One region of the Halomonas sp. CKK8 genome, then DNA from elsewhere that is predicted to be linked to it. Evidence: riboswitches for the same ligand, from Rfam matches in the RefSeq annotation. Region 1 holds a riboswitch; each other region holds the start of a gene.
The links. Region 1 has a riboswitch for thiamine pyrophosphate ahead of tenA (thiaminase II). Riboswitches for the same ligand answer to the same signal wherever they lie in the genome.
Positions count from the first base shown of each region.

Region 2: another riboswitch for thiamine pyrophosphate. It lies ahead of P8934_RS02800 (sodium:solute symporter); the one in region 1 lies ahead of tenA (thiaminase II).
Region 3: another riboswitch for thiamine pyrophosphate. It lies ahead of thiM (hydroxyethylthiazole kinase); the one in region 1 lies ahead of tenA (thiaminase II).
Region 4: another riboswitch for thiamine pyrophosphate. It lies ahead of thiO (glycine oxidase ThiO); the one in region 1 lies ahead of tenA (thiaminase II).

Region 1 is NZ_CP121193.1:2,813,144-2,818,450, reverse strand. It holds gene thiC (phosphomethylpyrimidine synthase ThiC) at 1-1,265, opposite strand, end outside; TPP riboswitch at 1,345-1,456, opposite strand; gene tenA (thiaminase II) at 1,543-2,211, opposite strand; TPP riboswitch at 2,285-2,408, opposite strand; gene P8934_RS13325 (YceI family protein) at 2,470-3,096, opposite strand; gene P8934_RS13320 (CDP-alcohol phosphatidyltransferase family protein) at 3,113-3,868, opposite strand; gene P8934_RS13315 (zinc-binding alcohol dehydrogenase) at 4,069-5,055, shown strand; gene P8934_RS13310 (6-carboxytetrahydropterin synthase) at 5,073-5,307, shown strand, end outside.
Region 2 is NZ_CP121193.1:576,809-582,115, forward strand. It holds gene P8934_RS02785 (hypothetical protein) at 1-241, opposite strand, end outside; gene P8934_RS02790 (DegQ family serine endoprotease) at 664-2,082, opposite strand; gene P8934_RS02795 (ATP-dependent zinc protease) at 2,150-2,713, opposite strand; TPP riboswitch at 3,000-3,119, shown strand; partial or broken gene P8934_RS02800 (sodium:solute symporter) at 3,109-4,496, shown strand; gene P8934_RS02805 (hypothetical protein) at 4,565-5,307, shown strand, end outside.
Region 3 is NZ_CP121193.1:3,712,465-3,717,771, reverse strand. It holds gene P8934_RS17600 (PepSY domain-containing protein) at 151-429, shown strand; gene P8934_RS17595 (cytochrome b/b6 domain-containing protein) at 444-1,019, shown strand; gene thiE (thiamine phosphate synthase) at 1,086-1,709, opposite strand; gene thiM (hydroxyethylthiazole kinase) at 1,699-2,505, opposite strand; TPP riboswitch at 2,544-2,644, opposite strand; gene P8934_RS17580 (glycosyltransferase) at 2,688-3,476, opposite strand; gene P8934_RS17575 (hypothetical protein) at 3,681-3,959, opposite strand; gene P8934_RS17570 (DUF3413 domain-containing protein) at 4,144-5,307, shown strand, end outside.
Region 4 is NZ_CP121193.1:1,722,199-1,727,505, reverse strand. It holds gene rnt (ribonuclease T) at 107-769, shown strand; gene grxD (Grx4 family monothiol glutaredoxin) at 871-1,224, opposite strand; gene argF (ornithine carbamoyltransferase) at 1,416-2,336, shown strand; gene P8934_RS08315 (hypothetical protein) at 2,458-2,763, shown strand; TPP riboswitch at 2,837-2,959, shown strand; gene thiO (glycine oxidase ThiO) at 3,023-4,120, shown strand; gene thiS (sulfur carrier protein ThiS) at 4,117-4,326, shown strand; gene P8934_RS08300 (thiazole synthase) at 4,326-5,129, shown strand; gene P8934_RS08295 (zinc-binding dehydrogenase) at 5,264-5,307, shown strand, end outside.

The sequences.
Region 1 (5,307 bases):
ACGTCGTGCTGCCAGGCGATCCTGGTCAGCTCGCCCAGGGTCTCGAGTTCGGCGAACTGGGCCGCGTCGTTGGCGTCGGCCACCGAGCCCGGGCGCAGGCCGTCGCCCAGCGAGAAGGCCACGTCGTAGCGCTGGCAGATCTCGCAGATCTCCTCGAAGTGGGTGTAGAGGAAGCTCTCCCGGTGATGGAAGAGGCACCACTTGGCCATGATCGAGCCGCCCCGGGAGACGATGCCGGTGACCCGCTTGGCGGTCAGCGGCACATAGCGCAGCAGCACGCCGGCATGGATGGTGAAGTAGTCCACGCCCTGCTCGGCCTGCTCGATCAGGGTGTCGCGGAACACCTCCCAGGTCAGGTCCTCGGCGACGCCGTTCACCTTCTCCAGCGCCTGGTAGATCGGCACGGTGCCGATCGGCACCGGGGCGTTGCGAATGATCCACTCGCGGGTCTCGTGGATGTTCTGCCCGGTGGAGAGGTCCATGACGGTGTCCGAGCCCCAGCGGATGCCCCAGGTCATCTTGTCGACCTCGTCCTCGATGGAGGAGGTCACCGCCGAGTTGCCCAGGTTGCCGTTGATCTTCACCAGGAAATTGCGGCCGATGATCATCGGCTCGGATTCCGGGTGGTTGATGTTGCAGGGGATGATGGCCCGGCCGGCTGCCACTTCCTGGCGGACGAACTCCGGGGTGATTTCCTCGGGGAGCTTGGCGCCGAAGCCCTGGCCCGGGTGCTGGTGGCCGAGGATACGCTCGACCTCCTCGGTTCCCAGGGCTTGTCGACGCTGATTTTCCCGGATGGCGATAAATTCCATCTCCGGGGTGATGATCCCCTGGCGGGCATAATGGAGCTGGGTGACGTTGTGGCCCTCCTTGGCGCGCCGCGGCGAGCGGGTCAGGTCGAAGCGCAACTGGGCGAGCGTGGGGTCATTGGCGCGGCGCCGGCCGTACTCGGAGCTGGGCCCATCGAGGAACTCGGTGTCGTCGCGCGCCTCGATCCAGGCGCGGCGCAGCTCGGGCAGGCCCTTTCGCAGGTCGACCTCGGCATCCGGGTCGGTGTAGGGGCCGGAGGTGTCGTAGACCAGCAGCGGCGGGTTCTGCTCATCGGCGCCGGAGGTCCTGGTGGGCGAGAGCGATATCTCGCGGAAGGGCACGCGGATGTCCGGGCGCGAGCCCTCGACGTAGACCTTGCGCGAGCCGGGCAACGGCTGGACGGCGGCCGCGTCGACGCGGGCGGTCTCGGCGAGGAAGTGGGCGGTCTTGCTCATGGTGTTCTCCCTTGGATTGTCGGGGTCTTGTCAGGGAGGACACAGGCGGGAAGGACAGGGGCTGCGGCGTCAGGGGGCACACGGCCTGTCGCTTGATCCCTACGCTGGTCCTAGCCAGTTCAGGTTCAACGGGATCCATGCTCGAATGCGCATGATCTCAGCCGTCTTCAACGGCACCCCGTCAAGCGAGTGGTCGGGCGACCTTTCGGTCACCAGTGTGGTGCTGCCCGCTGGCATGACCAGATCCAGCGGGCGGGTGGCAATGGGGGCCAGTGCCTCAGCTGGCGAGCTCCAGCCCCATCTGCCAGAAGTCGATCTCCAGTCGCGTGGCATCGCGGAACACGCTGCAGAGCTCCGCGAAGCGGCGCGGTGTCACCTCCGCCAGGCGGGTATCGAGCCACTCGAGCTCGGCATGCATGGCGGCCTGGAAGTCGTCGCTCTCGTACATGGCGATCCAGGCGTCATAGGGGTTGGCGTCGCCTCGCACGGTGAAGGACTGGGCATTCAACCAGTTGGCGATCTCGCCGTAGCCCACCAGGCAGGGGGCCAGCGCCACGTGCAGGTCGAGCAGGTCGCCGCGGTGGCCGGTGTCGAGCACGTAGCGGGTGTAGGCGAGGGTCGCGCGGGCCTCGGGCAGGGCGGCGAGGTCGGCCTCGCTGATGCCCCATTCCCGGCAGTAGCCCACGTGCAGGTCGAGCTCCACGTCGAGGATCGCCCTGAGCCCCTCGTGGGCCTGGCGCAGGTCCTCCAGGGTGCGACTCTTGTAGCCGGCCAGCGCATAGGCGCGGGCGAAGTGTATCAGGAAGAGGTAGTCCTGCTGCAGGTAGTGGCGGAAGGCGCGCTCGTCGAGGGTGGCGTCGCCCAGGCCGCATACGAACGGGTGCTCGATATAGGCGCGCCAGTCGTCCTGGCAGGCGGTGGTGAGATCACTGAAGCGGTAGCCCATCTTGCCTCCGGTAGCGGTATCGATCCGGAGCATGGGCGAGGGAGGGGTGGCCGGACAGCGGCGCCGAGTCGGCGCTGGCTCACCGCTTGATTCCTACGCCGGTATGAGCCGGATCAGGTTCCACGGGACCAGCGCTCGGCGTCTCTCGACACCCTGCGCCATCTCAGCCGGATTCACCGGCACCCCGTCAAGCGTCGGGCCAGTCTAGCAGGCTGGCCGTGTCTTGCCAGCCCGCCTATTTCTTCCTGGCGGGATCGGCTATTGCCTGATCGCCTCCAGCTCGAGGATCAGTTCCACCTCGTCGCCGACCAGGCCGTTGTCGACCCCGTAGGTCATCCCCCAGTCGCTGCGGTTGATGGTCGTGCGTGCCGACAGTCCCAGGGTGTGCTGCCCGTGGCCGAAGGGATAGGCCTCGGCCTTGTTGAGCGTGACCGCCAGGGTCACGGGGCGGGTCTCGCCGAGCAGGGTCAACTCGCCTTCCAGGATGCCCTCGCTGTCGCTGTGTGCCTCGAAGCCGGTGGCCTCGAAGACGATCGTCGCGTGACGGCTGGCGTCGAGGAAGTCGCCGCTGCGCAGGTGGTTGTCGCGCTCCTCGTGATTGGTGAACACGCTGTCGGTGGCGATCTCGACCGTTCCGGAGTGCAGCTGTCGAGTCTGCTCGTCGTAGACGAACTCGCCCTGGCCCTCCAGGAACATGCCGAGCGTGTCCGCGTAGCCGACGTGTTCGGTCAGAAAGCCGATGGAGAAGTGCTCGGGGTCGATCTCGTAGGTGCGTGGCTCGGCACTGGCGCTCTGCGTCGAGAGCATGCCCAGCGCCAGGGCAAGCCCCGTGGCGAGCGTCAGGGAGGCGCGTGGGGCCGGGGTGTGAGGATGAGACACAGGCATCAGGGTGTCCTTCGGTTCATGAGTGGCTGCCGGCTCGATAGTCCTCTGGAGGTCTTGCCGCGGCATGGCGATACAGCCAGCGGATATCGACGAGGAACGACCAGGTCAGGCCGAACAGTGCGCTACCTGCCAGCCAGGTCGTCGCGGTGGCACCGACGGCGGGCAGCAGGGCGATCATCAGCGCGGTCACCTGCCAGACGCAGACGGCCTTGCGGCGACGACTCTCCGGCAGGGCAGCGGTCAGCCAGGAGAGCTTGAGCCCGGCGATAACGAAAGCGTAGCGCATGGCCCCGATGGCCAACACCCAGGGACCGACCTTGCCGAGCGACAGCAGTGCCAGGCAGAGCACCAGGATCAGGAAGGCATCGAGCTCCATGTCGAAGCGTGCTCCGAAATCGCTCTGGGTCGCGGTGCGGCGCGCGACGGCGCCATCCACCCCGTCCAGCACCAGCGCCAGCAGGGCCAGGGCGGCGAGGGGAACGGCGTATTGCGTCAGCAGGCCCGGATCGGCCAGGGTGCCGGCCAGCAGGGCGATCAGCGTCCCGCGCCACAGCGTGATGCGGTTGGCCAGGCCCAGTCCTCCCCAGTGGCGGGGCACGCCTGTCAGGATCAGCCCGGCCATGACCAGGTAGGCGACGGCCGCCAGCAGGGGCACCCATGGGCTTGCGCCGAGCCATGACCACAGCAGTGCCGTCGCGGCCAGCAGGCCCAGGGCGCCTGCCCCAAGGTCACGGGCGATCGGGAGGGGCTGGCCTCCGGCGCCCCTCGTCATGCCCAATGGCGGTTGTCCTGGCATGATGCGGTGTTCGATTGACAGTGTTGCATTGTGCATCCCAATATTGATGTATCAATATTGTAGAAGAATGAGCGTGCCGCCAACAGCGTTGTCATACCGGGCCGAGGGTCACGATGTTGCCCACTGCCTCGTCACGGCCCTTACTGACGGCTGATACTCACGATACGGATCCTGCCATGTCCCATGCTACCGCTACCGCCTTCTGGACGCTGGCCCCGGGCCAGGGCGCCCTGCGACAGGCGCCAGTGGCCATGCCAGGCCAAGGCGAGGTAGCCGTTCGAACCCTCTACAGCGGCATCAGTCGCGGTACCGAATCGCTGGTCTTCGAGGGCCGGGTGCCGCAAAGCGAGTGGCAACGCATGCGGGCGCCCTTCCAGGAGGGCGACTTCCCTGGCCCGGTCAAGTACGGCTATGTCAGCGTCGGCGTCGTGGAGACCGGTGAGCCCTCGCTGGTCGGACGGGAGGTGTTCTGCCTCTATCCGCACCAGGATCGCTACGTGGTGCCGGTGGCCGCCGTGACGCCGTTACCGGACGGCCTGCCAGCGGCGCGTGCCGTGCTGGCGGCCAACATGGAGACGGCCATCAACGGGGTCTGGGACGCGGCCCCCGGGGTGGGCGACCATATCAGCGTGGTCGGCGCCGGTGTGGTCGGCGCCCTGGTGGCCTGGCTTTGCGCAGCGATTCCCGGGACCCGGGTAGAGCTGGTGGACGTGGCCTCGCGCCGCTCGGCGCTGGCCAAGGCCCTGGGGCTCGACTTCTCCCTCCCGGCGGCTGCCCGGCAAGAGAATGACCTGGTGGTCCATGCCAGCGGCAACCCCGAGGGACTGCGCCTGGCACTGGCGCTGGCCGGTGACGAGGCGCGGGTGGTGGAGATGAGCTGGTTCGGCAGTGGTGAGGTGACCCTGCCCCTGGGCGAGGCCTTCCACTCGCGTCGCCTGACCCTGCAGGCCAGCCAGGTCGGGCACATGGCGGCCGGCCGCACGACACGCTGGGATTTCCGCCGTCGCCTGGCGCTGGCCCTGGACCTACTGCGCGCGCCCTGCCTCGACGCCTTGATCAGCGGCGAGAGCGACTTCCGGGAGCTGCCGGCATTGATGCCCCGCCTGGCCGCTGGCGAGGGCGACGTGCTCTGCCATCGACTGCGTTATCCCACCCCTTCCTGACGCGAGGTGCCTGCCGCATGTACCGCCTGAACGTACGCGACCATTTCATGATCGCCCACAGCTTCCGGGGCGAGGTCTTCGGTCCCGCCCAGCGCACGCACGGTGCCACCTATGTGGTCGACGTGACCTTCCAGCGCCGCGAACTCGATGATGACGGCCTGGTCGTGGACATCGGCCTGGCCGGTGAAGCCCTCAAGCGGGTGCTCGCCGAGTTCAATTTCCACAACCTCGATGAGGTGGAGGAGTTCCAGG
Region 2 (5,307 bases), 1.8 Mb from region 1:
GCGAGGCGAGAGCATGTTCGCTGTGTTTCAGGTCAGCGGGCTCGAAGCCGCCGTTCTCCCAGCCGTGGATGACCCTCAGCCGCAGCTGGCCTTCCCGCATCGGCGCCATTACCAGCGCCTCGATGCCCACGCGCAGGTGGAGCAGGCGCTCGGTGGCGGCGTTGTCGAAGGCGCTGTAGGGGTCGACGAAGATCTCGTGAAGTCGACCGGGGGCGTGTTCCTTGGCTTCGGTGAAGGGCATGGGGCGCTCCGGCTCGGCGGTGTTCCTCGGGATGGGGCGACGCTCTGATGCCCCTTGATCTCATCTCTATCGGCCATTCCAGCCCAGGATTGAGGCGCGATCCCTCAATTCATTCACTTGTTGCCAGGGGAGTCCCGCTGGCGCTGGCCGGCTGTGGCATCGACTCGGCGCTGCCTTTCATCGTGCTGGGGGTCTATGATCCGCCGCCACCTGGCCGGGGGTAGCATTAGCGAGTTCGCCGATGCCTGCCAAAGGGAAGCACTGGCCCATCTGTTGATGCAGAAGACCTGCCAGATCCACGGACTCCTGGCCCGGGTGGATCCGTGGAAGACATGCGCATGTCGTACTCGACTTGCACAGTAAAGCGCCCCGGCGGCATTACCACCGGGGCGCTGAGTCATGGCGATGAGTGAGCTCTGGGGTCAGTTACCCCCGAGACTCAAGGCCACGAAGTAGGAGTTGCCGTCACGGTAGAGCCGCACCGGGATGGCCTGGCCTTCCGGCAGCTCGGCGACGATATCGGCCAGCTGTTCCGGGCTTTCCACCTGCTGCTGCCCGATGCTCACCAGCACATCGCCCGGGCGGATCCCGGCGGCTGCCGCGCGTCCGGCGGGATCGATATCGGCGATGCGCACGCCATGGTCGAGTCCGAGCTGTTGGCGCTCGGCGTCGCTCAAGGGCTGTGCCGCAATGCCGAGGCGTGCCGGTTCGCTCTCGTTGCCGGCCTGGTCGGCACCCGCGTCCGGCCACTCGCCAACCGCCACGGTGATCGATTGCCGCTCGCCTTCACGCAGCACCAGCAGCTCGACCTCCTCGCCGGGGGCCACGCCGCCGATCAGCCTGGGCAGCGTGGTGGAGTGGTCGACCTCCTGGCCATTGGCTTCCAGGATGATGTCGCCCGCCTGGAGCCCGCCTTCGGCCGCCGGGCCGTCGGGGGCCAGGTCCGCGATCAGGGCGCCTTCGGCCTGTTCCAGTCCGAAGGAGCTTGCCAGGTCTCGGGAAACCGGCTGGATCCGGACGCCGAGCCAGCCGCGGCTGACGTACCCCTCGTTGCGCAGTTGGTCGGCGACATCCATGGCCACATCGATCGGGATGGCGAAGGAGAGCCCCATGTACCCGCCGCTGCGCGTCAGGATCTGGGAGTTGACGCCGATCACCTCCCCTTCCAGGTTGAACAGCGGCCCACCGGAGTTGCCCGGGTTGATGGCCACGTCGGTCTGGATGAAGGGCACATACACGTCCTGGGGCAGGGTGCGGTTGATGGCACTGATGATGCCGGCCGTCACGGAGTGATCGAAGCCGAAGGGGGAGCCGATGGCGGCGACCCACTGGCCCACTTCAAGGTCTCCCGATTCGCCCATGTCGAGGGTGGGAAGGTCGTCGGCATCGACCTTGAGCACGGCGACATCGGTCTTGTCATCGCTACCCACCAGTTCGGCCTCGAGTTCGCGCCGGTCGTTGAGGCGCACCAGGATCTCGTCGGCCTCCTTGACCACATGGGCATTGGTCATGATGTAGCCGTCTTCATCGAAGATGAACCCCGAGCCCAGCGAGCGGCGCTCCTGGTTGCCCTGGCCACGGCCGCCGCCGGGGGGCATGGGGATGCGGTCACCGAAGAAGTGCCGAAAGATCTCGGGTATCTCCTGGCCACCGAACTGGCCGGTGGGGGGTGCCTGTCGCTCGACCGTCCGGGATGTCGAGATATTGACCACCGACGGGGCGGCGTCCTCCACCAGTTGGGTGAAGTCCGGCAGGCGCTGTTGCGCCAGCGCGGGCTGTGAAGCGACAAGGAGAAGTCCCAGCAGCATTAGCCAGGAAAGCGTGCGTGTCTTGACTTTCACGATGGGCTCCTGTGTGGCATCGGGTGTCTGGCGTCATGATCGGCGGCGATAGCCCCGGCGGGGCCCGTCATACGCCGATATCCTCGTCATATTCCTTCCCGGAGTGTGACTTGAGGGGCGAATCATCGTTGCATTCGGGCTCATGCATGAAGGTGCCGGTCGTCTCGACACTGCCCAGGTCCTGGATCGTGCGTCGCCCGAGCAATACCGGGTAATTCATGTCGTCGCGATCCTCCAGGCTGAACTGCTCCTCGCGAAGCGTCTCCCCCATGCAGAGCGTCATCAGCACCACGGGCCGGCTCTCCACCCCGCCGGCACCTCTCACCCGCAGGTCGCGAAACACCGGCCGCTCGAAGGTCTTCGAGACGACTTCGTTCGTCGCCTCGTCCTCCAGCTCGGTAGTGAATCGCACCCAGTCCTCGCCGTCGCGCTCGAAGGCCTCGATCTCCTCGGCCTGCATCGACGACGTCAGGGCACCGGTGTCCAGCTTCACCTTGACCTCCGTGCCCCAGGGCTCGATGGTGCCCTTCTCGACCCAGCCATAGGTGTCGGGTTCGGCTGCCTGGGCGGCACTCCCCAGCAGCCCGGCGCCGAGCAAGGCCAGCAGTGTTCCTCGGATCGATCTGTGCATGCGTTTCCTCCCTGACTACACGTGGATGATGTCGGTGATGCGAATGGCAATGCGTCCATGATCCATGGACTCGCCCTGCGACCGTCATCGAGGAAACGGAGTTCCGTCATCGCCGAGAGGCGTCCCTCGCGCGAGACCTCCGGGGCCGCTTGCCCGGTGCCGCCGGCATGCCCACGGGAATCGGGCCCGGGTGGTCGCCAGGGGAGGGCGGCGCTATGATGTCCCTCGATCCCGCCGCTATCGGCCCGCCAGGCCACGATGCGAGGCGCGATCCCACAATCCATTCACTTGTCGCCAGGGGAGTCCCGTTGCCGAGAGCGTCGGCCGAGGCTGAGAGAGCGCATGGCGCTGACCCTGGAACCTGATCCGGTTCATACCGGCGGAGGAAGTGCGACATGCCCTACCTGACGTCTGCCGTGCTCGGCGCGGCGCTGCTGTGCTTTGCCTTCCTGGGCCTCCGGGCCCGCCGGGCCGATGGCCCCCTCGACGACTATGTCACCGCGCGCAACTCCCAGGGGGCCCAGTCGCTGGGCCTCTCCTTCCTGGCCTCCGGGATGGGGGCCTGGATCCTCTTCGCGCCCCCCGAGATCGGGGCCTTCGTCGGCCCGCTGGCGCTGGCCGGCTATGCCATCGGCTCGGCGCTGCCGTTCATCGTGCTCGGGCTCTATGGCCCGGCGATCCGCCGCCACCTGCCCGAGGGCGCAGCATCGGCGAGTTCGCCGAGGCCTGCTATGGCGCCGGGGTACGGCGCTGGGTGTCGCTGGTCTCGGTGCTGTATATGGCCTGCTTCCTGGCGGCGGAGTTGACGGCCATCGGTGCCATCACCGCGCTGCTCTCGGAGGTGCCGCCGGCGCTGGTGGTCATCGGCGTGGCGGTCTCCACGCTGCTCTACACGGCGGTGGGCGGCCTGAGGGCGAGCCTCGCCACCGACCGCTGGCAGGCCTGGCTACTGATCGCGCTGCTGGCCCTGGTCGGTAGCGTGGCGCTGATGCGCCTGCCCGCGATGCCGGTGGACGCCGCACTGCCGTCGATCCCCACCGGCAGCGCCCTCGCCGTGGCGCTGACCCTGGTGATCGCGGTCACCGCGGCCAACCTCTTCCATCAGGGCTACTGGCAGCGCGTCTGGGCGGCGCGCGACGACCGCGCCCTGGGTCGCGGCGCCTGGCTGGGCGGCGGCATCACCGTGCTGGTGGTCATGGTGGTCGGCGGCCTCGGCATGCTGGCGGCCATGGCCGGCGTGGCGCTGGGCGAGCCGCCGATCCCCTTCTTCGCGCTGCTCGCCGAGGCGCCGGGCTGGCTGGCCCTGCCGGCGCTGGTGCTGGCGGTGACCCTGGTCGCCTCCAGCGTGGATACCCTGCAGAACGGCCTCGCCTCGCTGGTGGTGGCAGGTTCCGGCCGGCGCGGGCTCTCCCTCGGCGCGGCACGCTGGGTCACGGTGGCGCTGATGGTGCCGGTGGTGGGCATAGCGCTGCAGGGGCTCTCGGTGCTGCGGCTTTTCCTGATCGCCGACCTGCTCTGTGCGGCCATCGTGGTGCCGGTGCTGCTGGGCCTCTGGTCGCGGATGAGCCCCCTGGCCGCGGTGGCCGGCGGCGTGGCAGGCATGGTCGGCGCCATCCTGCCGGGCTGGGTGGCCCAGGGCAGCCTCGCGGCGGGCGTGCTGGCGGCGAGCTTCCCCGGCAGCATCCCGACCCTGCCGCCGTTCCTGGGCGCGCTTCTCGCCTCCACCCTGGTCAGCCTGCTGGTGGCCGGGCTCCGGCCGGCGGGGAGGGCGCGTCCGGCCTGAGACGTTGCCAGTTCGGTGGCGGGCGGCCACGCTGAGAGGGTCCATCCGTGTTCTCGAGGAATCGCCCCATGCAGGTCTGGTCACCGGTGCGCCCCGGGGTGCTTGTCCTGCTCGGGCTGCTGGCGGGCTGTGCTGCCAGTCCCGACTGGCGCTCGGATGTTGCCGACCGCGACCCGCGGGACGCCCGCTGCCTGGAGCGGCTGGCCGCGTTCGACGCGGCGGTGGCAGACGCCGGGGTGACCGATGCCGGGGCGTCCCGGGTGGCGGGCTTTCCCTACCTGCGGACCGACCGCCTGCTCGCGAGCCTGGGTGACGAACTGGACAGCACCGCGGCCTTCGCCGACTGGGTGACCCGGATGCGCGAGCTGGATGCCGAGGCACGCGCCATCGAGGCCGCCAACCTGCCGGCTGCCGGACGGGACGCGCTCCCGGCGCCTTCCGGCGCCGAGCAGGCCGAGGTCGTCCATGCCTGCGCCGAGCGCCTGATGCAGCGTGAGCTGCTGGCCGGGGTGGGAACCGGGCCGGCCCGCGAGCAGTTGCGGGCGGCGGTCGAGGCTCCCGACCACTACCGGACCTGGCGCCGGGCGCTGGGGCTCTATCCCCTGACCCGCCTCGGCCTGGCGATCGGCTACAACCGCTGGAAGGAAAGCCACCTTGACACCTTCGAGGCACCTTTCGCGACGATGCCGGCCGAGGCCCCCCTGGTTCGCTATGCGCCGCCCGGCGGCCAGCCTCGGGATGCCGAAGCCGCCGCTCGGTGGCTTCGCGAGGCGCCGCGCAGCCCGCTCGGCTTCGTCGAGCTCGAGCGCGA
Region 3 (5,307 bases), 900 kb from region 1:
CTCGATGGATGTCAGGGGCAATGTGCTCTTAAGCCCCACTTAAGCTCAGACCCCGAACATGGCCCTGTTGCCTACCGGCGGTAGTCGTCGGAAGGTGCCGCCGGCCTCAGGGCAGGCGGCTATCCGCCACTGTCTTCTCGGAGTTCAAGCATGAAGCACACCCTCGTCAAAGGAATCGTTGCCTCCAGTCTGCTGGCGGCAAGCCTCACTGCCCTGGCCGGGCCGACCTGCACCGACGCTCCGCAGAACGACTGGATGAGCGAGGATGAGATGAAGCAGCAGATCGCCGACATGGGCTACAAGGTCAAGGAGTTCAAGACCACCGATGGCAGCTGCTACGAGATCTACGGCTGGGACGATCAGGAGCGTCGGGTCGAGATCTACTTCAATCCGGTCAACGGCGAGATCGTCAAGCAGGAAGTCGACTGAGCGGAGGCCATGCCATGACCGGCAACGCGAGGGGGACGCGAGTCCGTGTCTGGGACCCGCTGGTCAGGATCGTCCACTGGTCACTGGTGGCCGGCTTCCTGGCCAACTACTTCCTCACCGAGGAGGGTGAGGGCCCCCATCAGTGGATCGGCTATGGCGTGGTGGCGCTGGTCGGCGTGCGTATCCTGTGGGGCTTCGTCGGCCCCTGGCCGGCGCGCTGGCGCAGCTTCTGGCCGACACCCCGGCGACTCCGGATGTCGCTTGGGCCACTGGCCGAGAAGGGCGGCGGGGCCGGCGCGCCGCCGCCTGGCATCACCCATACCCCGCTGGGGGCCGTGATGATGTTGACGCTGCTGGCCCTGTTGCTGGGGCTGGGCACCACTGGCTACATGATGGAGGAGACGGATCGCTTCTGGGGCGTCGAGTGGGTCGAGGAGGCCCACGAGCTGATGGCCAACGCCATCCTCTTCCTGATACCGCTGCATGTGCTTGGCGCACTCGTCGAGAGCCGCAAGCGACGCGACAACCTGATCGCCGGCATGCTGCACGGATATCGTCGGCCCCCTGGAAGGCGGCACTCGGACGCCTGACCCCGCCCCCGGACATGCCGTCGCCACCCGCCGGGTGGTGACGGCATTTTTGTGGCTTATTTGTGGCTAGCGTGGTGACTGGCTGGCGAAGGCGCTTGCCGCAGCCTCGGGGTCGGGGGTGCCGCAGATCGCCGAGATCACCGCCAGGCCCTCGGCGCCGGCCTGGCGCGTCGAGGCCACGTGCTCGGCCTTGAGGCCGCCGATGGCCACGCTGGGCAGGGGGCTGGCGGCCACCAGGGCGGCCAGCCCCTCGAAGCCGAGCGGTGTGGCATGGTCTTGCTTGCTGGGGGTGGCGAAAACCGGGCCCAGCCCCAGGTAGTCCAGCGCCTTGGGGTCGAGGCGGGCGAGCTGGTCATGGGTCTGGACCGAGAGCCCGAGGATCGCCTCCGGGCCGAGCGCCGCGCGAGCCCGGGCCACGTCGCCGTCGTCCTGGCCGATGTGCAGGCCGTCGGCGCCGGCTGCGAGCGCCACCTCCAGCCGGTCATTGATGATCAGCGGCACACCGCTGCCGGAAAGCGCGGCCTTGAGGCGGCGTGCCTGGTCGACCAATTCGGCATCAGAGGCGTGCTTGTCGCGCAGCTGCACCACCGTCACCCCGCCGCGCACCGCCGCCATCACGGTCTCCACCAGGCCATGCGCTGCGCAGAGACCGCGGTCGGTGACGAGATACAGGGAGAGGTCAAGGCGCATGGTCCACCTCCAGGCGGGCCCGTGCGGCCAGCACCTCGCCATCCAGGTGATAGAGGGCATCGAGGAAGGCCACCGCGAAGCTGCCGGGGCCACGCGCCGCCTCGCCGGCCAGCTCCCCGGCCACGGCGTAGCAGGCCAGCGCCGCCACCGTCGCCTCGAAGGGGTCCTCGGCGCCGGCCAGGAAGGCCGCCACCACACCGGTCAGCGCGCAGCCGAGGGTGGTGACCCGGGGCATCAGCGGGTGGCCGCCCTCGAGGCGGGCGAGGCGCCGGCCATCGGTGACCAGGTCCACCTCGCCGGTCACCGCGACCACCCCATCCGTCTGGCGGGCCAGCCGGGTGGCGGCGTCGCGGGCCGCCTCGGCCGGGTCGGTGCTGTCCACGCCGCGTCCGCCGCCGGCCTGCCCCGCCAGGGCGATGATCTCCGAGGCGTTGCCACGGATCACGTCCGGCGCGAGCGCCAGCAGTCGCGCGCCGGTCTCGCGGCGATAGCGCGTGGCGCCCACCGCCACCGGGTCCAGCACCCAGGGCCGCCCCGTCTCCCCGACGGCCAGGGCGGAGGCCTCCATGGCCTCGACCCAGTGGGGCGAGAGGGTGCCGATGTTGATCGTCAGGGCGCCGGCCAGCGCGGTGAACTCGGCGGCCTCCTCACGGGCATGGACCATGGCCGGCGAGGCGCCGATGGCCAGCAGCACGTTGGCCATGCTGTTCATGGCCACATGGTTGGTGATGTTGTGGACCAGCGGGCTGGTCTCGCGCACCCGGGCTAGGTGCGCGGCGGGATCGATGGCAAGCATGGGGCCTCCCCGGCGCGGGAGGTGCGGCGCGGCGGCAGGTCCGGGATCGCACGACTCCCTACGCCGGCATTATCCGGGTCAGGTTCCGAGGGTGCGTCTCAGCCGTGGCGATGTCGCCGCGGCGCCCCTGTCGTCAGGTGTCCACTATCCATACCGGCCACGCGCCTGTAAAGCCGGTGGGGTCAAGGGCTATCTTCGCGGACCACGGAGGCGTGCTTCTGTTCGCGGGTCCATTTCCCCTGTGGCTTGTCGAGGTACTGGAAGTGCTCATTGGTGAAGCTGCCTTGGATACAGGCGTAGCGATAGAGCACCGTGTCCAGTCGGTGGACATCCAGTACCCGGTTGAAGACGCCGGGGCCTGTCATGTCGAAGACGCCCTTGATCGTATTTTCCTCGATATTGGTGTCGATCGCCTGGATGACCGCCTTCAGGTGCGGGCTGTTCGGGGCACTGGCGATGAAAAAGTTGTTGAGGCTTTCGCGCTTGGTGCGGATGAACAGTGACGATCGGTCGGGCCCGAGCAGGCGGCCTAACGGCCAGGTCAGGTGGGCGTCGATATCCAGATAGACACCGCCATGAGCCTGCAGTACCAGGACACGCCAGAAGTCTGCCTGGGCCGCACCGATTCGCAGTCGGGAGTAGTTCCTGTAGATGCGTCCGGAATAGTGCTGCCTGATGAAGTCGGCTCGAGCTTCGGTGATCATGAAGCGATACTCGAAGCCGGGTGCCATGCAACGGTTGAACAGGTAGTTCAGGTAGACCGGCAGGGTCACGCGGTCGGTGAAGTTGGTCTGCCAGAGGATCCGGGGAATGGCGGCCGGGTGCCGGCTACGAATCCAGGGGCCGGCCCTGGTCGGTAGGGTAAAACGCTTGTCGGGGAAGGCGAAATGAAAGGCGTAACATGCAAGCTTGAGCAGGTTGGCAGCAAGCTTGATCAGACGACTCGCCATCACTCTATGCAGTGGATTCATGGGGGTGCCTGTCGGGTTGGGGCCAGCGCGAATTCCTGAGGCGTTGCGCTGCGTATCGTTACCGTCATCCGGAGCAAGCGCAACACCCACCTGGCGACCTGCTGGTCGGAGGCACCTTCCTGCGTGGCCGCATGCCATGCGGCGCAGTGTCCTGCCGCAGTCTCTTCGCGTGCTGTCCGCATGTTGTGACGCCTGACGCTTGCCTCAGCCCATCACCTGGAAGCCAACCAGGGTGATCAGGCTGGCCAGTACCAGGCTGTTGAGGGTATCCATGTCGTCCTCCCCCTGCCAGCGGCTCGGGCAGAACAGGGCGAGTGCCATGGTGCCGAGCGTGACCAGCCCCAGCGGAAACGCGATGGGCTCCCAGACGGCGGCCAGCACGTTCAGCGCCAGCAGCGCCAGGCCGGCGAGCATCAGCGGCAGGATGGCACGGTTCCCGGTGGCGGGCGTGGTATCGAGTACTATCGTCGCGCTCCGGTTCATGGTGTCGCCTCGTGTCGGGTCCTGTCAGCAACACCTTACTGTGTCGCCCTTTCCTTAAGGATTTCTTAAGGTAGCATGACCAGAGTGTGACGGCGCCGCCTCCGGCGCCTTTCTCCCCTCCCTACCCACCGACAGGTCGCTCGCCGAAATGGTGTGCCGGCCCATTCAGGATCGTGACCTTCGCATGCTCGCAACCCTTCTCGAGCGCTGGCGCTGGCTGGGCGCCTGGTCCCTGGCCAACCTGCTGCTCGCCTGGCTGATTAGTCTGCCCTACCTCCCCTATATCGCCCCCGAGGGCGCCGAGCAGTGGGGCTATCTGCTGCTGGTGTTCCTCGGCCATATCGCGCTGTTGGTGTGGCTGGGCGCCCTGCCGTTGCTGCTGCTGACGCCGCTGCTTCGCGCCCCCTGGTTGTGGCTGCTCACCACCCTGTGGGCCGGCCTGCTTCAGCTGGTGCTGCTGCTGGATACCTTCGTCTATGCCCAGTACCGCTTCCACCTGAGCGGCTTCATCCTCGACCTGCTGGTCAACGCCGGCGGCGACGTCTTCCGCTTCTCGTGGGTCACCTGGAGCCTGGCCATCGGCGGCGTGCTGGCGATGCTGGGGCTGCAGGGGGCCCTGGGGGCCTGGCTCCGGCGGCGCCCGCCGTCGCGGCCGGTATTGCCGGTGCTGGCCATCAGCCTGCTGGCCCTGCTCGGGGTGCACGGCTGGCATGCCTGGGCCGACGCCCACTACGACCGCGACATCACCGGCATGACCCGCCATGTGCCGCTCTTCTATCCCGCCACCGCCAAGCGTTTCTTCGTCAAGCGGGGCTGGGTCGACCCCCAGGCGGTGCGTGACCGGGAGGAGCTGGAGGCGGCGCAGGGCAAGGCCCAAGACCTGGATTACCCCACCGCACCGCTGAGCTGCTCGTCGCCGGCCACCCCGGCCAACCTGCTGCTGGTGGTGCTGGACACCGCGCGCCACGACCTGCTCAACCCCGAGGTGATGCCGAACCTCAGCCGCTTCGCCGATCGCCCCGGCTGGTACCGCGCCGAGGCGCACTTCAGCGGAGGCAACTCCACCAAGGCGGGGGTCTTCAGCCTCTTCTATGGCCTGCCGGTCACCTACTGGGATGCCTTCACCGGCGGCCAGACGCCGCCGGTGCTGATGGAGAGGCTCGAGGCCGCCGACTATCGCTTCCAGGTGCTCTCCTCGGCGACCCTGGTGAGCCCCGCCTTCGATCGCAACGTCTTCGCCGGCCTGGAGGATGTCTCACTGACGCCGGCCAAGGGCGAGCCCTGGGAGCGTGACCGGCAGATCACCGACGATTGGCTGGCCTGGATGGAGGCCTCGGCAGAGGCGCCC
Region 4 (5,307 bases), 1.1 Mb from region 1:
TATAGCGCGCCGAGCCAGCAGCGAATACCGGCGACGCGACTCGCCGAGGGCAAGCTGCTAGACTTTCGCGGTTTCGAGACACGATGGCCCAGACAAGGAGAGGTGCATGAGCGAGGCGATCGCCCGCGAACTCATGGCGCAGCGATTCCGCAGCTTCCTGCCCGTGGTGGTGGACCTGGAAACCGGCGGATTCAATCCCGAGCGCGATGCGATCCTCGAGATCGCCGCCGTCACCCTGACCATGGACCCGGACGGCAACCTGGTCCCCGACGCCACCTACGCCTACCATGTCACCCCCTTCGGGGGAGCCAACGTGGAGCAGTCGGCGCTGGACTTCACCGGCATCCGGCTGGATGACCCGCTGCGCCGCCAGGTGGCTGTCAGCGAGGCCGAGGCACTGGGCGAGATCTTCCGCCCGGTGCGCAAGTCCATCAAGGCACACGGCTGCACCCGGGCCGTGCTGGTCGGCCACAATGCCGCCTTCGACCACGGCTTCCTCAACGCCGCGGTCAACCGCTGCGGCATCAAGCGCAACCCCTTCCACCCCTTCTCGAGCTTCGACACGGCCTCGCTCGGCGGCCTGGTCTATGGCCAGACCGTACTGGCCAGGGCCTGCCGCGCCGCGGGCATCGAGTTCGACAACAGTGCCGCCCACTCGGCACGCTACGACACCGAGCGCACCGCCGAGCTGTTCTGTGCGATGGTCAACCGCTACAAGGACCTGGGCGGCTGGGCCCTGGCCCAGAAGGAGCAGGGGCTGGAGGAGTAGCGCCAAGCGGCCAGAGGCGTGTGATGATCTCGTCAACAAGCAACCCCCGAAGGCCGAGACCTCCGGGGGTTGCTTGTAGCTCGGCGCTTGACGCCCGGCGTTTACTGCTTCTCGTCGCCCGGCTCCTCGGTCTGGGCACGGGAGGCCGCGGCCTTCACCAGCTTTTCCAGCTCGCCGGTCTGGTGCATCTCGACCACGATGTCGCAGCCGCCGACCAGTTCACCCTCGACCCACAACTGCGGGAAGGTCGGCCAGTTGGCCACCTTGGGCAGCTCGGCACGTATGTCCGGGTTGTCCAGGACGTTGACGAAGGCGAAGCGCTCGCCGCAGGCCATCAGGGCCTGGACGGTCTGGGCGGAGAAACCGCACTGCGGCAGCTGGGGGGTGCCCTTCATGTAGATCAGGATGGGGTTCTCGCCGATCTGGCGCTGGATGTTCTCGACGGTGGTGCTCATGACGTCTCCCTTTCTCGTGTGTCCGGGCCCCGGCGAACCGGGCCTCGATTGACCGTGGCCGTCAGGCGCCCGGGCAATACCCGAGTATGCTGGTCGGCCTTGTGGATGAGGGCCATTCTACTGATGACGGTCGCGTTGCGCATCCCCTGTGGGCTGGCTAGGATGGTCGTTTTTTCCCGTGGAGCGACACCATGGCCACCCGCCATTTCCTCACCCTGCTTGACCTCGGTCCGGACGAGCTGCGCTACCTGATCCAGCGCGCCATCTCGATCAAGAACGGCCTGAAGACCCACGGGCCAACCTACACGCCCTTCGCCAACCGCACCCTGGCGATGATCTTCGAGAAGTCCTCGACCCGCACCCGGGTCTCCTTCGAGACCGCCATGGCGCAGTTCGGCGGCCATGCGCTGTTCCTCTCGCCCCGCGACACCCAGCTCGGCCGCGGCGAACCCATCGGCGATACCGCACGGGTGCTCTCGGAGATGGTCGATGCGGTGATGATCCGCACCTTCTCCCACGAGGGCCTGGAGACGTATGCCGCCGCCAGCACGGTGCCGGTGATCAACGCCCTCACCGACGACTACCACCCCTGCCAGCTGCTCGCCGACGTGATGACCTGGACCGAGCTGCGCGGCAGCGTGAAGGGCCGTACCGCGGTGTGGATCGGTGATGGCAACAACATGTGCCACTCCTGGATCAACGCCGCCCGGCAGTTCGACTTCCAGCTGCGCATCTGCTGTCCGGAAGGCTACGAGCCACGCCAGGGCATCCTGGCGGCTGCCGGCGAGCGGGTGACTATCGTGCGCGATCCCCAGCAGGCCGTGGCGGAAGCCGACCTGGTGACCACCGACGTCTGGGCCTCCATGGGCCAGGAAGAGGAGCAGGCCAGGCGCCAGGCCGATTTCGCCGGCTTCCAGGTGAGCGAGGCGATGCTCGACCGGGCGAAGGACGACGTGCTCTTCCTGCACTGCCTGCCCGCCCACCGCGGCGAGGAGATCAGCACGACCCTGCTCGATGACCCGCGCGCCGTGGTCTGGCAGGAGGCCGGCAATCGCCTGCATGCCCAGAAGGCGCTGATCGAGTTCCTGCTGCTGGGACGCGTGGAGGGCTGAGGGACGCGCCCCGCCCGGCGGGCAGGATTCCCGGGCGGGGGCATCTTAGACCTTGGTATGACATCGACCTTCGTCGCATGTATAATGCGCTGCAGCAGAATCCTTCAGGAGATGCGGCAGCATGAGACATGACACCCCCAGCACCACCGGCATGCAGCGCAGCCTGCGCCAGTGCCTCTCCAACATGGCCGCCCTGCTCTATCGCCAGGGGCACGTCCTCGAGACGGTCACCGTTCCCCACCGCGGCCTCGACCGCCACGCCCTCGAGGCACTCGGCGAAGCCGACCGCGACTGGGCACCCTGCCAGCACGTCCTCGAGACCAGCCGGGCGGCCACCTGGAACGACCAGCAGCGCTTCGTGCTGACCGACCTCGGCCGCGAGCTGCTGTTCGACATGTTCGGCGAGGGGGCCGCCGACTGCGCCTGAACCGGACAGGATGCTCCCTCGATGCCCGGGCACGCGACGAGATTGCGTGCCCGGGCATCTTTGGTTAAGTTGGCAGGACTTGTCGGGGAGCCCCGGTACGCGCAGCAAGCCGTGCACGGGGGCTGAGATCGGTACGGCCGAACCCGTTGAACCTGATCAGGTTGATGCCTGCGGAGGGAACAAGCGGCATGTCACGCCTGCCTGCCCCCTGTCGCCTTCCCGCCTGGTCAGCCATGTCTCCTGCTGGATGGCCGCTATCTTGACAACCACCACCGATCACGTCGCCGTCGCCGGGGCCGGCCTGCTGGGGCGCCTGGTCGCCTGGCAACTGCTCGCCGACGGTCACGCCGTCACCCTCTATGACGCCGGGGACCTGGACGCCCCACCGGCTGCCGCCTGGACCGCCGCCGGCATGGTCGCGCCGCTCTGCGAGACGGCCGTCTCCGAGCGCTGCGTCCATGACATGGGCCGTTTCGCCCTGACCCAGTGGCCGCGGTGGCTCCAGGCCCTCGACGCCTCATCGCTGTGGCAGCAGCACGGCAGCCTGATGGTGGCGCACCCTCAGGACCTGGGCGAGCTCACCCAGTTCCGCCGCGACCTCGACCACGCGCTGGGCGGCAACGCCCCCTGCCAGCCCCTCGACGCCCGAGAGATCCACCGGCTGGAGCCCGACCTGGCCCCCGGCTTCCAGCAGGGCCTCTACCTGCCGGACGAGGCCCACCTGGACAACCGGGCCCTGCTCACCCGCCTGCTCGACGAGATTCGCGCCCTGGGCGGGGAGTGCCGCGCCCACTGCCCGGTGGAAACCTTCCCCGGCGAGGTCATCACCGCCGACGGCCGCCGGGGCTTCGATCTGGTCATCGACTGTCGCGGCACGGGCGCCCGGCCGCGTCACCCTAGCCTGCGCGGCGTGCGCGGCGAGACCCTGCACGTGCAGACCGACGAGATCCGGCTCTCGCGCCCGGTACGGCTGATGCATCCCCGCTACCAGCTCTATGTGGTCCCCAAGCCGGGGCATCGCTTCGTCATCGGCGCCACCCAGATCGAGAGCGAGGACCGCTCGCCGGTGTCGCTGCAGTCCTCGCTGGAGCTGGGCAGCGCCCTCTATACCCTGTCCCCGGCCTTCGCCGAGGCGCGCATCCTGGAGCAGGGGGTCAACCTGCGCCCCGCCTTCCTCGACAACCTGCCCCATGTCACCCACCGGGAGGGGCTGGTCACCGCCAACGGCCTGTTCCGGCACGGCTACCTGCTGGCCCCGGCCGTGGTCTGCCACCTGCTGGCCGGGATCCGCGGCCACGGCGAACGGCCCTTCGCCGACACTCTGGCGGCACGCCCGCCGCAGGAGAATGCTGCATGAACGAGATCACTCTGCGCCTCAACGACGAGGCCGTCCGCCTTCCCGCCGGCACGCCGCTCACGGACGCCCTGCAGGCGTGGCACTACGCCGACCGCCGCGTCGCCGTGGCTGTCAATGGCGAGTTCGTGCCCCGCTCCGCCTACGCCGGACGGGTCCTGCAGGACGACGACCGCATCGATATCGTGGCCCCGGTGGGAGGTGGCTGATGGACGCGCTGCACGACGATACCCTGACGCTGTATGACGAGGCCTTCGCCAGCCGCTTCCTGCTCGGCACCGCCCTCTACCCCTCGCCCACCGTGATGCAGGAGGCCATCCGGGCCGCCGGCTGCGAGATGGTCACCCTGGGCCTGCGCCGTCAGAACCCCGCCGCCGGCGACGGCGACGCCTTCTGGCAGATCCTGCGCGACAGCGGCTGCCGGCTGCTGCCCAACACCGCCGGCTGCCGCTCGGCCCGGGAGGCGATCACCCTCGCGCAGATGTCCCGCGAGCTCTTCGACACGCCCTGGATCAAGCTCGAGGTGATCGGCGACGACTACAACCTGCAGCCGGACCCCTTCGGCCTGCTGGAGGCGGCAAGGGAACTGTTCGACCAGGGCTTCAAGGTACTGCCCTACTGCACCGACGACCTGGTGCTCTGCCAGCGCCTGCGCGATGCCGGCTGCCAGGCGCTGATGCCCTGGGGCTCGCCCATCGGCACCGGTCGCGGGCTGATGAACCGCTATGCCCTCGAGACCCTGCGCCGGCGCCTGGACGTGCCGCTGATCATCGATGCCGGCCTGGGCGCCCCATCCCAGGCTGCCGAGGCCATGGAGATGGGCTTCGACGGCGTGCTGCTCAATACCGCCGTAGCCCGCGCCCATCGCCCGGCGCTGATGGCCGAGGCCTTCGCCGAGGCCATCCGCGCCGGCCGCAAGGCCTACCTGGCCGGGCTGATGCAGCAGCGCCAGACCGCCAGCCCCAGCACGCCGACGGTGGGGCAGCCCTTCTGGCATCGCGACGGCGGCTGACCTGGCGCCGCTTCCCTCCGCACGCGCCGCCGGGGGGATGACGTCGGGACGGGGAAGTCTGCTATCGTCTGCCCGAGTCGATCCCCCCAGACGAGAGGAGGCACCCAGTGAGCAGCGAGACCCTTCCCGACACCATGGCCGCCATGCTGCTGACCGGGCATGGTGACGTCGACAAACT